2 regions of the Desulfothermus naphthae genome follow, and region 1 is predicted to be linked to the other one. Evidence: riboswitches for the same ligand, from Rfam matches in the RefSeq annotation. Region 1 holds a riboswitch; the other holds the start of a gene.

Region 1 (7,972 bases):
CTTCAATGGATGGAGTAATAGGTTTTGCTCCAGTGGCAACAATTACAAAATCTGGATTTTCTCTCTTTATATCTTCCAAAGTTGCCTCTTTTTCTAATTCCACTTCCACATCGCTATTTAACAATATATTTTCAAGATGTTCAGCGAGGATTAAAAATTCTTCTCTTCCTCTTGGAAGTCCTGCAATATTCAATTGACCACCCAATCTATCTGTTTTTTCCCACAATTTTACTTTGTGACCTTTTATAGAAGCACCTAAGGCTGCCCATATCCCTCCTGGGCCACCTCCGATTACCAGGACTTTTTTAGGATGATTTGTTTTTTTTATATTTTCAAACTCTACTTCATGTCCAGCAATTGGATTTGCAAGACATTCAACAGATTTTAAGCGAAATATATGGTCAAAACATCCTTGGCCGCAGCTAACACAATGGATTATTTCATGTTCTTTTCCTTCTTTGGCCTTATTGGGTAGGTCAGGATCAGCAATTAAAGGACGACCCAATGCCACCATATCACATATATGATCAACTATGAGTTCCCTGGCAACGTCTAAGTCATGGATTCTGTGGGAGGCAATAACAGGAACCGAAACAGTTTCTTTTATTTCCCTTGCAAGATAAGCAAATCCTGCAGTAGGAACTGAGGGGGTAAGTTGAGGTACCCTAGCCTCATGCCAACCTACATTAACACAAAAAGCATCCACCCTGGCCTCTTGTTCTAATCTTTTGGCAAAGAGTTTCATATTTTCTCTACCAATTCCACCTTCCATTAGGTCATTGCCATTTATTCTAACCATTACAGGGAAATCATCACCTACTGATTCCCTGACAGATTTTAACACCTCAATTCCAAAACGCATTCTATTTTCTAAGCTTCCACCATATTCATCTTCCCTTTTGTTGGTTAAAGGGGATAAAAATGCACTTATTAAATAGCCTGTTCCAGCAAGTATTTCCACGGCGTCAAATCCTGCTTGTTTACATCTTTTTGCTGCCTTTCCGAAGTTTTCAATAATTTCTTTTATTTCTTCCTGAGTGAGCTCCCGGGGTGTCTCTCTGGTAAGTCTGCAAGGTATAGGAGAAGGACCAACAGGCTGTTCGCCATTTAAGAATAAGGAGTGATTATATCTGCCAGCATGGTTAAGTTGAATACATGCAGTGGCTCCATATTCTTTTATATCATTTGCAAGTTGTTTAAGTCCTGGAATAAAAATATCTTTGTGTGCTCCGATGCCAAATGGATTACCGGCTTTTTCGTCTACAGTAGCACAACCAACACAAATCATTCCAGCACCACCCTTGGCCCTTGCTCTATAAAATGCTCTAATCTCTTTTGAGACAAAGAAATTTTTTGCCATGTTAAGATGCATAGCAGGCATATAAATCCTGTTTTTTATCTCCATTGATCCTATTTTAATAGGTTGAAATAATGGATCTTGCATATATAAATCCTCCTTTTATAGAAATTTAGACAGGTCTACACCAACTTCCTTTGCACGCATAGCTAACCACTCATTTTCGTCCTTTGGTGGCAGGGTCCAGTTGTCTTCTTTTTTGATAAGTTCAATTGCATCAGAGGGACAGGTTGATACACAGAGTCCGCAACCAATACATCTCTGTTCTAAAACTGAATATACCCCATCTTTTTCAACAATTGCATTAACTTGACACCTTTCATCTTTGCATATTCCACATCCGCTACATTGCTCCACATCGATTTTAGCCCTATATCTTGAATTTACTGCTTCATTTACTCCCATCTCATTTATTGCAGTGAGAACCGCACAACAACATCCGCAACAATTACAAATAAAATTTGTATCATCTTGTGTATTGAAAGTTAAGTGTACAAGAGCAGCCTGTTCTGCCCTTTTTAAAATGTTATATGCTTCTTCTTTGGTGATTGGTCGTCCCCAATGATCAAATTGTTCAATAACTCCAGGAATTTTTGCGACTGCAAGGCAAACTTCCTGGGGCTTATCACAGGGTTTTCCAGCGAGGGCCTTTTCCTTTCTACATATACATTGAGCCACTCCAAAGGATTTTCCCTTTTCAATAATTTCTGAAACCTTTTCAAAGGGTAGAACCTTTTGTTCTATCTTTAAAGTTTCTTCTACTGGAAGGACTTGCATATATCTTGGAGACTTTCCCAATATCTCTTTCCCAACATAAGATAAATATTTTTCACAAAGTTTTGCAAATTCTTCATCCATTCTCTTTACCTGATATTCATATATCCCAACCATCCAGGGCATCATTTTAAATAGCTTGGTCTTTCCAAAATCCAGTCCCATTATCTGTCCTTTTTTCCACATCTCTGTCAGCTTCTTGTCCAAAAAATCTTTGTCCATTCCTGTCCTTTTAGCGATATCGTCCACTGACTCAAATTTTAATTTCAATTTACAAAAAAGTTCAGCCTCATCTGGTTCAAAAATCTTTTTTAAGATCTTGATTTCCAGACCCTCTGGAGTTGGTGGAAATCTTTGAGGCATTGAATCCAACACCTGGGCCAATTTTTTGTAAACATCTTCCATGAGCTACCCCTCCTTGTTTTTCAATATTTCCAATAAAAGTTTCTTAAACAAAAATTTTTCTCAAAAGTAAAATTTGCTAACAACTCTTCATTTGTTTGTTTTCTAATTTCAATCACGGTGAATGTCAGTAAAGATATCAATTAATGTCACCAAAAGCTATTTTATTTTTTCCCATCAAACGACCTTTTTAAGATGTTGTTTAGCTTTTGGATTGAAATCAACGCTTGTAATAGAATTTTGAAATAGGATCCCAATTCCTAATGTTCCCAGACCACCGTTCTGGATGTTTAGAACAGGCATTTTTATACACCTCTTTACGCTTGGATAAAATCTCAATCTCTAGGCCTAAATGTCTCTGTTCAGGCATAACAAATTTAATTTTGCTGTGATAATGTTTAAAATTATACACCAATTAACAAACTCAAAACACCACTTCCTGGCTTTTTCCAGACTAAAAAATATACATGGATACTCACGACAATAGTTTAGTGTTTTAAAAAGGAAGTGTATGTATGGATTATCATCGCTAACATGAGGGAGACTAAATGATGGGATTCCAAAATTCTGCATACTAGCTAACATATTTTGAAGAAAATTCCAATTCCCTCTGAGGCAAGACAATAAAAACCTGCTTTGGGGGAGGACTTCAAATTACGAACCACCATTTGTCCTATCTCAACCTTTACCAGCAATTTTACCATGGTATGAGCTTTTATACCTCTTTTTGCTGGTTCCTCACATTTTAAAAATATTTTGTATTATTTATTCTGTTAAAGTCACCAAAAATCTCCACATAACTAGGACCCTAAAATCTTCCTTCCTTGGTCTAATTTTTTGATAATAAACTGGGATGTTAAGGGCTTTTTAATGGGACATTATGAATCAACAACCGTTCTGAAAACATTTAAATTTGGAAACTTATTTAATGCACTTATCTCAAGCCAGGTACTACAAAATATTATTAAAAAGGCTGCTTGATAGGGATAAACAATAATTTTTGTTTGTGTCTTCTTTACTGACATTCACCGGTTGCCTATGGAAATCAATAGAAGTGAAATAAATTGCGGAGCACCCCTGCATACACACTTAAATTTTAGTTTCAAAAAAGCCACTTAGAATTTTCTTTCTAACAGGCTTTAATTATTGGCTATTTATTTATGCCGAGGGGCGGAATCGAACCACCGACACAGGGATTTTCAGTCCCCTGCTCTACCGACTGAGCTACCTCGGCTTGATAACATCTTTTCAATGACCCTTTGAGTGCCGAAGGGGAGACTCGAACTCCCACGGGGTACACCCCACTAGGTCCTGAACCCAGCGTGTCTACCAATTCCACCACTTCGGCGATTGATAATATAGACTATATACCAAATTTTATACTTTGGCAAGTTTTTTTTTAGAAAAAATCCAGTGAATGTCTATAAAGACCCAGCAATTCTCGGTGAGTTTGGGAAGGAAGGGTTCATGGGGTAATCCAAAAAAATAATACATTTTTTTCGTGAAGTATGGAAAAAAAGACGGTATTGAAAATTTAGAGGGAAATTGTATTAATGTTTGAATAATTATTTGTAATTATAAGACAAAAAAATTATGTTAGCAAAAAATAAAAGTAGAGAGATTCTTTTATACACATATTGTAAGAAGAATTTATCAATAATTTTTTTCTTTTAAATTTATTAGCTTTTTTTGTACATCAGATATTAGAATTAACAGACCTATTATATCAGAAATGTCGAGGGAAATTTAGTTCTCGGAAAGAATACTGGAATCATTTGCGAGTGACATTTCGGATTTTGTTATTTGAGAGTTGGGAGGAATATCTGAAGTTTTTTTACTCTCCTCCATAGTAAAAAGTGTTTTGAGAGAATATTTTTTGAATTTATGGAACCTAAAATCTGCAATTACAGTTCAATCGTAAGCAACTGATTGTTCTGGACAGAGATACCTAGATATGGAGCTGTTATGTTAAAGGATATGTCTCCCTCATTGTGACTTGGAAGGCTTTTTCAGGTAGAAGCTGCGGTCAGTGGCACTCTTTACGGGTGTGTAAAGGCACACCACTGCACATGGACTTACGCAAAATCCTATTTTGGAGGATACTCTCAAAAAAAGATTAAGCAAATTGTAATGACCGGATGGAATTTTCTATCTTTATCCAACGTTCTTTGAAAAAATAATCCCTCGATAATCGAAGGAACCATTGTCGTCCCGCATGCATCAGCCGAGCTGGAACATGGATTAGAAACATGCGGATTGTGTTGGGCTCTTCTCTAAAACCATCTTCATCGTTGAGCCACATCATCCAAACCAGTAGATTGTAAGCCAGAATACAGGTCTGGAATATGGCGGAGTTGGCCCAAAAATCCTGTGTCAAAATGCTTCCAGAGGCCATCTGTCCCTTACACCACTCAATCCAGTTTTCACTGGCCCCCCGTTGGCAATAATACCTGTGGACGTCCCAGGGACTCAGGTTCATATTTGTTACATAACAAAAATAATCATACTCAGTCTTTGTAACGCTGAAAAAAAAGCAACTAAATTTGCTCTCTATTACTTGACGTACGGCCACAAACCGGCGGGGGTGTTTCCACCTCTCACATTTGTATGTGAATTCGGTCTTCTCATAGCCAGGTCTATTTTTAACCTTGTGCCATTTCTGAGCTTCTAAAAGCTGAGTGAGTCCTCGCATCTTAACCTTGATTAAGTACAAAGCATGAGCCTCTTCTAAGTAGTCTAAAAGTTCTCCATTAAAAAAGGCGGAATCTGCACGTACAATAATTTTCCAGACTCTCCTTGGAAGCTTGGCAAAGCACTCTTGCATAAACTCTACACAACCATTGGCTGAATAAGCATCTCCGGCTCTAAACCAGTTGTGAAGACATTCCCGCGTCTCAGCAATAAAGCAAAGTAGCGGATGATATCCCCTTTGTCCTGGCTTCTTGGGGTTGTAACCCTTCTCGGCACCTTCCTGTTTCCCATACACCCCACGCACTGTAGAGTCCAAATCTAAAGTGATGCGGCTAAACCATTTTTTACCCCAAACCTTTTTGCGCACTTTTGTTTCTACATCGGAGAGCTCATTGCAATGTCGGGGATTAAACAACTTAAAAACCCGATTTATGGTAGTATAGTCAGGAAACCTTTCCCATTTAAAAAGCGACCTCAATGCTAAATCAGATCTTAGGATAAATACATGGCTCATATGCTTAGCCCCAGCTAACACTGCCATCATCAAAATCATGATAATGTCGGAAACCTTATACTGTGCGGTAGCTCCCCGCTTAATAGTAATGTGTTGCTCAAGCATCTTGGGAAGCTTCAGTTTGTCAGCAAACAGGCCCAGCAATACCAGTCCGGCGTTGCCCGTAAGATTTTTTTCAGTGAACTTAACATGGAATCTACGCATAGAATCAGTGCCTCCTTCATACTTCCTATTTGAAACACTTTATACCATTAATTCACTATATTGTCAAGCTAAACATTATCTTATGATGCAAATTTTAGGTGGAAATAAGTTTGAGGGAGTAGTGCGTCCAAAAAGAGATTATAAGTGGATATTTTACCAAAGAAAAGTGGTATTTTATATCAAATTTTCTTAAATTTTTAATAGAGGGTAGTTTTTTGAATCTGAAAGAAGGATATAAAACATCTAAAATGATCTAATTTGTCCCTCACCGAGAATTGCTGAATTGTTAACTGAATGCTTGACAAAATAAATTATTTAAGTATAAAATTCTTTTCAGAACAATATTGAATTATTGTTCAGGTGCCGAGAGGCTTAATAGGGAATCCGGTGAGAATCCGGAACCGGCCCGCGGCTGTGATAAGGGGACGAAAGCTGCAATATACCACTCTGGTTTATATACCAGGGGAAGGTGCAGCTCGCCTTGTTGAATTGCAGAAATTTTATCCAACAAGGCGAGTCCTGTTGAATTTCCTTAAGAAAAAGGTAATTCAACAGGGCAAGTAGGATGATCCTTAGAGTCAGAAGACCTGCCTGAACAAGGAAAAAATTTTCCTTCGGCGCAAGGAAAGGATACTCCTTTAGGGATAAAAACGGGAAATCCCTGAAGTCCAGGTATTAGGATTTCAGGGATTTTTTATTTATATAAAAAGTTTCAACAAAAGGAGGAGTGGTTATGAGGACAGGTGTTATTTGTTATGTTAGAACAGACACAGAAAATCTTGATCTAGACCAAGTAAAAAAGGATCTGAAAAAAATTTTTAAAGATGCAGATTTAATAGAAATCGCCCATTCTCCAGATAGTGAAGAGGATATAACCTTTGGTTGGTGGGATATGACAAGACGGGGGATGAAAAGGATCCTCCTTAGATTTGTAGAAATTGGAAAGGATATGAAGATTAGATTTACAGGTAAAGAAATGAGACTTTGTGGATAAAATATCAAGGTGGAAAACACGGAGGAAATCACGAATGAAAAAATATCTAGTAGTTTTCATCGGAATTTTAGCCATTCTTGCTTCTCAAGATACCTCTGCATATGAAAACCAGACATCATTGGAGACCATTGTGGTAACTGCCAGCAGGTACAAAGAATCTGTAAAAGAAACACCAATGAACATCCAGGTAATTGGACCAGAAGAGATAGAAGCCTCCTCAGCAAGGGATTTAGGAGAACTCCTTTCAGAAAAGGGCATTGGTACTATTAGACAATATCCTGGAACTTCAACATCTGTTGGAATTCGTGGCTTTAGAACTGAAACCCATGGAAACGACCTCCTTGGACATGTGCTTATCCTTTTGGATGGTAGACGTGCAGGAACTGGAAATGTGGCCAAAATTTTAACAAAAAACATTGAAAAAATAGAAATAATCAGAGGTCCAGGAGCAGTTCAATATGGTTCAGCTGGTATCGGTGGAGTTATAAATGTAATCACAAAAAGGGGAATAGGAAAACCCCATGCTTTTTTGGAAGGAACATTTGGAAGCTTCAATTATCAGGACGGGACCATAGGCTCTTCTGGTAAAATAAATAAATTTGACTACTCATTTTCTTATAGCCGAGGGAAAATGGACGACTATGATACAGGAGATAACACAAAGTTCAAAAATACAGGTTATGATAAAAAAGAAAACTACTCCTTTAACATTGGTTATGAATTTTTACCTGGTAACAGGATTGGTGTAATCTATACCAAATTTGATGTGGATAGAGCAGGCAACCCTTCTTATCTCAGTCAAAATGATTTAGATGATTATTCAGATAAATCCCTTAGTTCAGCAGACTTCATCTATGAGGGCACCTTCCCTTCACTTCCTCTATTTTGGAAATTTAGATACTTTCAGGGAAAAGATAGAGATAAATGGGTAGATCCCCTTATAAGTAATCCTGATGGATGGGATGATGGAATTTCCACAACAAGAAAGACAACCCATAGGGGAGCTCAAGGACAGCTTACCTTAGATATGGAATAT
Region 2 (7,972 bases), 540 kb from region 1:
CATAGGTATAATCTCCCAAATATCTTATTTATGCATTTATGCACGTTGAACATACTTCATTTTAAGTTCAAACAAAATATTCTTAATGAATTCCCCTTCTTCTCTGGTCAAATTTCCCCTGGTCTTTTCTTCTAACATAGATAAAACGTCTATTGTATGTCTGGCCAGCTCTAAATCTACTTCTTTTTTTCCTGTAACAGGATCCGGAACTTCTCCCAAATGGGCTAAAGCTGATGAGCTAAGGGACATAATAAAGGTGATAAAGTCAACCTTGGGCATTGGACCTTTTTTAATATATTCTGACTTAACTTGTTCCATTCTTTCCTCTGACATAACCACTCCCCCACACTATTTTTGAAATTTTTTATACCCTTTGCCTAAAATAATTAGCAAATATTTACTTTTTTTGCAAATTGAAATTGTAGAAGTAAAAATGATAGTTATCCTCATAAATTTACATTGTGTTCGCCTTTTCAGACCCTTTCCTTTAACACTTGAGTATCCCATTGGTTTTGCTTTCCCCAAACTCTACTTCAACTATTAAATGGATAAATAAACTTTAATTTTATTGCCTTCTTGCTTACGCCTTGATCTATTATTTACCTCTTCAAATATTTCTCTCTCATTAAACTTTATTACCCCAAATTTTGGAGAATACTATAATTTTTCCTTAATTTTGGAAATCATTACCGTTAAATTGATTGTCATACTGCTTGACATGAAATATTAACCATGTTTAACATCTTTTAAGTTAATCTCTTAATTACTTATAACAGGGGGGGTGTATTATGAAAAAACTATCTAATCAAATATTACTTATCCTTGTGATATGTTTTTGGATATTTTTAATGTCCAGAATTTTTTTAAATAACCTATTTGTTGAAGGAGGAATTTTTCTAATTGCGATTATTAGTTCTCAAATACTTATTTACAGATCTTCACGTTCTATAGACACATTAATAGACGCAATTAGAGACAGTATGATAAATAATTCCTTTGAATTAAATTTTTTCCATATAAAAGATCCTGGGCTTAGAAAAATAGGTGAAGAAATATCAATTTATCTAAAAACCCTTTATGACAGATTTATCTATAAAGAGGGTGTGATTGATAATATGCCCATTCCTCTACTTATTGCTGATGCAGATAATAGAGTAATTTATGTAAATCAGGAAATCATTGATATGGTAGAACTTGATGGAAAGCCTGAAGACTATGTAGGATGGGATGTATCAGAATTCTTTTATGGAGAGCCCAACCGTCCTACTGTTACAGGAAAGGCTTATAAAGAAGAGAAAAAAATAACTGGAGTAAGAAGAGAGGTAAGAGGAAGAAAAGGAGGAGAAATCTATGGAGACATTAATGCTGCGCCACTTTATGACCCTCAGGGCAATTTAATAGGTTCCTTTGCAGTTTTTTTAAATTTAAGTGACCTAAAAACAGAACAGAAAAGAACTTTACACCAGGCTGAAATACTTAAAAAAACTGCTATACATGCAAAAGAATTATCTGAACAATTAAGTGCAACAAGTGAGGATCTCAGTTCTCAAATAAATGCAGTGAATGCTTCCATGGAAGAGTTACGAGGAAGAACTGAAGAAGTAGCAACTGCAATGGATGAGATGAATTCTACTGTTTTAGAAGTTTCAAAAAATGCAGCTCAGGCAGCTGAAGCTGCTGAAAATACTGCTCAAAAGGCACAGGAGGGAACAAATGCCCTGGACAAAGCCATTTCCCTTTTAACTGAGGTCCAGAAAAAGTCCAAGGCCCTCCAAATCCATATGGAGGAGATGGAAAAACAGGCAGAAGGCATTGGTGAAATCATCAACACTATCTCAGACATCGCTGATCAAACAAACCTGCTTGCATTAAATGCTGCAATTGAGGCTGCAAGGGCAGGAGAAGCTGGAAAGGGTTTTGCTGTTGTTGCAGATGAGGTGAGAAAATTGGCTGAAAAGACCATGGCTGCTACCAAAAATGTAGAAGAATATATCCATACAATTCAAAATAGTGCCAGAACAAACATGATGAGCACAAGGGAGGTAGCGGAGGCCATTGAACAAAATATGGAGTTAAGTCATGAGGCAAAAAAACTTTTAGATGAAATGGTCAAACTCTCAAGAGACTCCATGGATCAGATCCGTTCCATTGCAACTGCTGCAGAGCAGCAATCAGCAGCTTCTGAAGAGATCACCAAATCAACAGAAGAAGTAAACAAGATTTCTCAGGAGACAAAAGAGATCATGGAAAGAACTTCAATATCTACTGAACAACTCACCACGATGATTCAACAATTAAATCAAATGATTGCCAATCTCGAAATTGAAAATCAATAAAAACTTAAAAAGCCATGGTCACCAATGAACAAGACCATGGCTTTTTTTATTTCTTGTTTTTATAATATCTATGAGTCGTTAGTTAGTGGTCCACAGCATATTTTTTTAAGCAAAGTTATAAGTACATTCAGTTTCTTCTTCCCAGCCATCCCACATATAACTGTTTTCTTTTCCCTCAGCTATAACTTTAAAGGCATATCTAATTAATCCTTCATAGAAATTGCAAAATGGCGCAACTGTATTGAGGTCCCCATTTAGCATGTACACCTCAGCTGGACATGGAGCACCGCAAAAATGTCTAACAGCACAAGATTTACAGGGGTCTATATTTTCAACCATTCTACTAGTCACCATCTTGATTTGATCTTTTTTCATTATTTCAGACAATGGTTCTTCATTAATATTTCCTGCCTTAAATTCTGGGATGCCTATAAACTCACTGCAAGGGAAGATATCCCCATTGGCAGCCAAGGCAAAAAAGCACCTCCCACCACCACATGGAGATATATCGCACATAAGCCTTCTACCGGTTGGTCCCAGGATCCCTGCCATGATGTTGGCAAAGTTGGCCACTACAAGTTTTCTTCCATGGGACCCATATAGCTCATAGGTTAAATCTAATGCTTCTATAATCTCTTTTAAAAACACCATGTCATCTGGCTTAGAGAGTCTTCCTCCTTGTTGAGTGCAACGCACAGGATTTAGCATTATAACAGGAACTTTTAGATCATAGTAGAACTTTATAAGGTCTTTTAAAACAGACACGTTATATTTTGTCACTGTAGTAATCACATTATATGCTGGATAATCTGAGAGTTTTTCTATGACTTCAACTACTTTTTTAAAACCGCCTTTTCCAGACCAGCTCTTTCTGGTGGTATCAGCAATTTCCTCCACAGGAGCATCCAAGGATATACCAAGACCCACCTGATTTTTCTTTATAAATTCCAGGTCCTCGTCTGTGAGAAGGGTACCATTGGTCTGGATACCAAAGAGAAAGTCATCTTTATATCTGGATATTCCCTCAAAAACAGCATCTTTTACCATCATTGGTTCAGCACCATGGAATATCACCTGTGGCTTTGCCTCATCACCAAGTATCTCTCTAAAAAATAAAAGCAGCTTTTCAAGATTGGAACAAACCTCTTCAGCACTCATGGAAATTCCATTTTTCCTTCTTTCCCTTGGAAGATAACAATAAGTGCAATCAAAATTACATCTATCAGTGGGATTAAAATAAACAGCAGAGGGAGGCAGCTTAAATCTGAGGAGTTCCATTTCCTCCTTAAACTCTTTCTCTTTTTCGAGGAAATCCTCTGTGAGTTTTCCATTAAGAACAGATGGAAGCTCTGGTGCATCCACTATTGCCCAAAACCCGCTATCACCTTCAACAACTGCCACTTTATCATCTAATCCAATTTCCAATACAGAAAACCTGGGACCATAACCGGTATTTACATATGTTGTTTTATTCATGTTATATTTTACCTATTTCTTGGCCTTAGGGGTCAAAAGGATGTAATGGGAAAGACCTGTATTTTTACCTATTTTTTTGCACCTGCGACGATAAGATATTACATTTTTTTTCATAACTCATACCTCCCTTTTTTATTATTTTTGCTGTGGACCACTAACCAAAAACCCATAGGTTACGGAACCTTAAAATAAAAAAGGAACCCAGGAAAACTAAAAATAACGTTTTCCCGGGTCCCTTTACCATCAGGACTCCGCATTTTCCATCTCCTAACAGGTCTTCTGGCTCTCGGATCATCAGTTTGTCCCACGGCCTTCCCCCCAAGGTGGACCTTGAGAGTGACCTGACCAGATATATTATCTGGTCACTAGGTGGAACAACCTCCCCGATCACAGCGGCGGGACCGCCACGGATTTTCACCGTGTTCCGAGATGTTAGGAGATATAACTCCTTAACACTTAATTATATTAATAGAAATTTACTAAAAAGTCAACCTTAAAATAATCTAATTCCTAATTGATAAATTAGCACAGAGATAAAAAATGCAGTAAATGTATTAAAAAATACACTAAAAATTGCCCATTTCCAATTGGATTCCTGGGCAATTGTAACAACTGACACAAAACATGGGGCATAAATTAGTACAAATATCATAAAACTTAAGGCTTTTATGTTGTTCCAATCTGGATCATTAGCTATTCTTTCAGACAAGGATGTTGAATTCTCCACATCCACTTCTCCTAAAGAATATGCAGTTCCCAAGGTGGACACTATTACTTCTTTTGCAGCTATTCCACCTATTAGTGCTATATTACTCTTCCAATCAAACCCAGCAATCTTTGTGATGTCCTCTACGAATAATCCTAACCGTCCAGCAAATGAATGTGTAAGTGCTATCTTTTTTTTCTCAGCAATTAACCTTTGAATCTTCTCCTGAATTTGTTTTGCCTCAATTTTATCATGCTTGGTCTTTGATAGCTTGAGTTTTAAAGAAGTTATTTTTTTGTCTAAGGGGATAATTAAATTTTTTGGAGGGGTTGGAAAGCTCATACCTGCCCATATAATTATGGAAATCAACAAAATAACTGTCCCAGCCTTTCTTAAATACTGCCATACCCTCTCCCATGTATGAATAACAAGCCCCTTCAAGGTTGGTAACCTATAAGGTGGTAGCTCCATAACAAATGGAGTGGATTCTCCACGTATTACAGTGATTCTAAATAATTTTGCTATAAGAAGCGCCCACAACCAGGAAAAAATAGTCAAAAAAAACATGAGCTTATCACCAGTTTTTGGGAAAAATGCTCCTGCCAGTAATAAGAAGACTGGCACCTTTGCTCCACAGGAAAAAAAAGGCGCTGTTAAGATAGTGGCTATTTTTTCTTTTGGGCCTCTCAATGTCCTTGTGGCCATAATACCTGGAACTGCACATCCACCTGGGATACCACCAGAGATTATAAAAGGCATAACTGAATATCCATGGAGGCCAAAAATTCTTAAAACCCTATCCAGCATATAGGCCATCCTGGCCATATAACCACTGTCCTCTAAAAATGCCAGGATAAAAAACATGATCATAATTAAGGGGACAAAACTCATGACCCCTCCTACTCCATCTATAATTCCTGAAATTACCAGAGATTTTAAAAATCCAGGTGGTAAATAGTTAGAGGCCATGGTAGATAAAAATCCAAAAAAATCTTGAATCAAAGCAAGTGGATATTCACCAAACAAAAAGGTCATCTTAAACATTAAATATAAAACAATAAACATAACAAGTGGACCAATAAATTTGTTAGTTAAAATCCTGTCTATTTTATCTGAAATATCCAATCTATCAGGATCAAAACGGTATTTTATTACTCCTTTTAATAAAGAGTGAATATAACCATATCTATAGTCAGCAACTATTGCCTCTGGAACAGTATTTAAGGTTTTTTCACAATGAGTTGATACTTTTTCAACAAGTGACTTTAATCTATTGGACACATCTAAATCCAGGGCATCACCTTGAGATACTATATCTTCATCTTCTTCTAAATACTTTATAGCTATCCACCTGGAAGGATATTTTTCAGTTAAAAATTTGTTTTCTTCTACAATGGTTGAAATTTCTTCAATTACAGGATCCAAGTCTGGCCCATAAGAAATAGTAAGGGGCGTCCAATCCCTTTTCTGGATTGAACAATCAATCATCCTTTCTATTAACTTATCCTTACCTATACCCTTTTTTGCCACCATTGGCACCACAGGACACTGTAAAAGGGAAGACAATTTATCAATATCTATTTCCATCCCCTTTTTCCCTACCTCATCCATCATATTCAAGACCAAAAGTAATGGTGCCCCAAGCTCCATAAATTGTACGGCCAAATACATGTGTCTTTCTAAATTCGTAGCGTCAATAACATCTACCACCAAAGATGGTTTTTCATTCACAATAAAATTTCTAGCAACTAGCTCTTCTTGAGAATATGCAGTAAGAGAGTATGTCCCAGGTAAATCTATAATCCTTAATTTCACATTCCCGGATTTTATATACCCTTCCCTTTTCTCAACTGTAATACCAGGATAATTCCCAACATGTTGTCTTGCACCAGTTAAGAGATTAAAAAGTGTAGTCTTTCCAGAATTTGGGTTACCAGCAAGGGCAATTGTAAATTCCTTCATATATACCCTCCCAAGAATAAATATTTTTAACAAGAGCTAAAAATAGGGGTGAAACTAAGAGATAATCTTGAGCTTTATGTATAGTCAATAGAAATAATTAGCTTATGATAAATCTCGGTGAGGACCAAATTAAATCAATTTAAATGTTTTTAATCTTTATTTTAGATTCAAAAATGCTAAACAACCGCTTAGACAATTTTTTTATTCCTTTACTTTTAATATAACCTCTTTGTGTAATAATTACAAGGAATTATTTACTCATTAATATAATTTTCCCCTAAACTTTAACAATCATCAATGTTCTCTTTCCCATACTTTGGGAAAAATAAATGTCATTTTTTTTGTACACCCAATAAGTCTTAACTCCACAAACTCATTGAGACTTGCTGTTTTATTCCTTAAATAAAACTTTAAGTTTCATTAAAATTCTTAAAATAAATTCTTTAATATTAAAAAAACTTTAAAACTCCATATGTTAAAGATAAATTGAAAAAACTTGATTTAATATCTAGTTCTATGTTAAATTTTTTTTACAGGACAATTTGTAACTCCGTTAAATTAAGTAATTTTTTAAATAAAAGGAATTTGCATCATAATGATAGACCAGGAGATCAAACTATTAAAAAGCATTTCTTTTGACGTAGGTCCAATTCGACCCCCCTCTGAGGGAGGGAGCGATTCTTTACTTTTGAGATTCACGAGAAATTGTCCGTGGAATTTGTGTAGATTTTGTTTTGGAAGTCCTTATAGAAGAAAAAAATTTGAATATAGACCAGTAGAGGAAATAAAAGGGGATATAGATAATATTAAAACTATTTGTGATAGTTTAAAGAGTATTTCTTTTAAACTGGGATTTGGAGGAAAGCTCAATAAAAGAGTATTAAATTATGTTTTAAATTTATTGGAGGATACCGAGCAAATAAGCAAATTAATCATGATATATAAATGGGAAAACTCCAACAAAGAAAGTGTTTTTATTCAAGACGCAGATAATATGATAATGAGAACAAAAGATTTAGTAGAAGCCTTAAAATATTTAAAAAAGACCTTTCCCGATATAAAAAGAATCACAACATATGCTAGGAGTAGAAGTGTTCAAAAAAAATCAGCAAAAGAACTAAAAGAAATACATGATGCTGGCCTAACAAGATTACATATTGGTCTTGAATCTGGAGACGATGAGGTGTTAAAGATGGTTAAAAAAGGGGCTACTTCTAAAGATCACATAGAAGCTGGGATAAAGGCTATAAAGGCAGGTTATGAACTGTCTGAATATATTATGCCTGGCCTTGGGGGAGAAGAGAAGAGTTTGCAACACGCAAAAAATAGTGCTAATGTACTTAGTAAAATTAATCCGCATTTTATAAGATCTAGGCCTTTTGTCCCTCGTATTGGAACCCCTATGTATGAAGATTGGAAAAAAGGTAAATTTAAGATTTTGTCTCCGCATCTCTTGCTTAAAGAACTGGAAATTTTTGTGTCTGAATTGAAT

The links. A riboswitch is a leader RNA that binds a small molecule or an ion and turns the genes downstream of it on or off. The one in region 1 is predicted to bind cobalamin.
Region 2: linked by a shared signal. The riboswitch ahead of cbpB (peptide-modifying radical SAM enzyme CbpB) and the one ahead of ACYQ1E_RS05085 (hypothetical protein) in region 1 are both predicted to bind cobalamin.

The regions. Positions count from the first base shown of each region.
Region 1 is NZ_BAAHYQ010000001.1:1,058,352-1,066,323, forward strand. Features, by position in the region: gene ACYQ1E_RS05060 (oxidoreductase) at 1-1,444, opposite strand, end outside; gene ACYQ1E_RS05065 (4Fe-4S binding protein) at 1,460-2,536, opposite strand; tRNA gene ACYQ1E_RS05070 (tRNA-Phe) at 3,695-3,767, opposite strand; tRNA gene ACYQ1E_RS05075 (tRNA-Leu) at 3,798-3,881, opposite strand; gene ACYQ1E_RS05080 (IS1380 family transposase) at 4,650-5,942, opposite strand; cobalamin riboswitch at 6,284-6,551, shown strand; gene ACYQ1E_RS05085 (hypothetical protein) at 6,676-6,936, shown strand; gene ACYQ1E_RS05090 (TonB-dependent receptor plug domain-containing protein) at 6,971-7,972, shown strand, end outside.
Region 2 is NZ_BAAHYQ010000001.1:520,686-528,657, reverse strand. Features, by position in the region: gene argC (N-acetyl-gamma-glutamyl-phosphate reductase) at 1-3, opposite strand, end outside; gene ACYQ1E_RS02490 (DUF1844 domain-containing protein) at 37-333, opposite strand; gene ACYQ1E_RS02485 (methyl-accepting chemotaxis protein) at 789-2,336, shown strand; gene cbpB (peptide-modifying radical SAM enzyme CbpB) at 2,442-3,812, opposite strand; cobalamin riboswitch at 4,065-4,297, opposite strand; gene feoB (ferrous iron transport protein B) at 4,306-6,480, opposite strand; gene ACYQ1E_RS02470 (radical SAM protein) at 7,169-7,972, shown strand, end outside.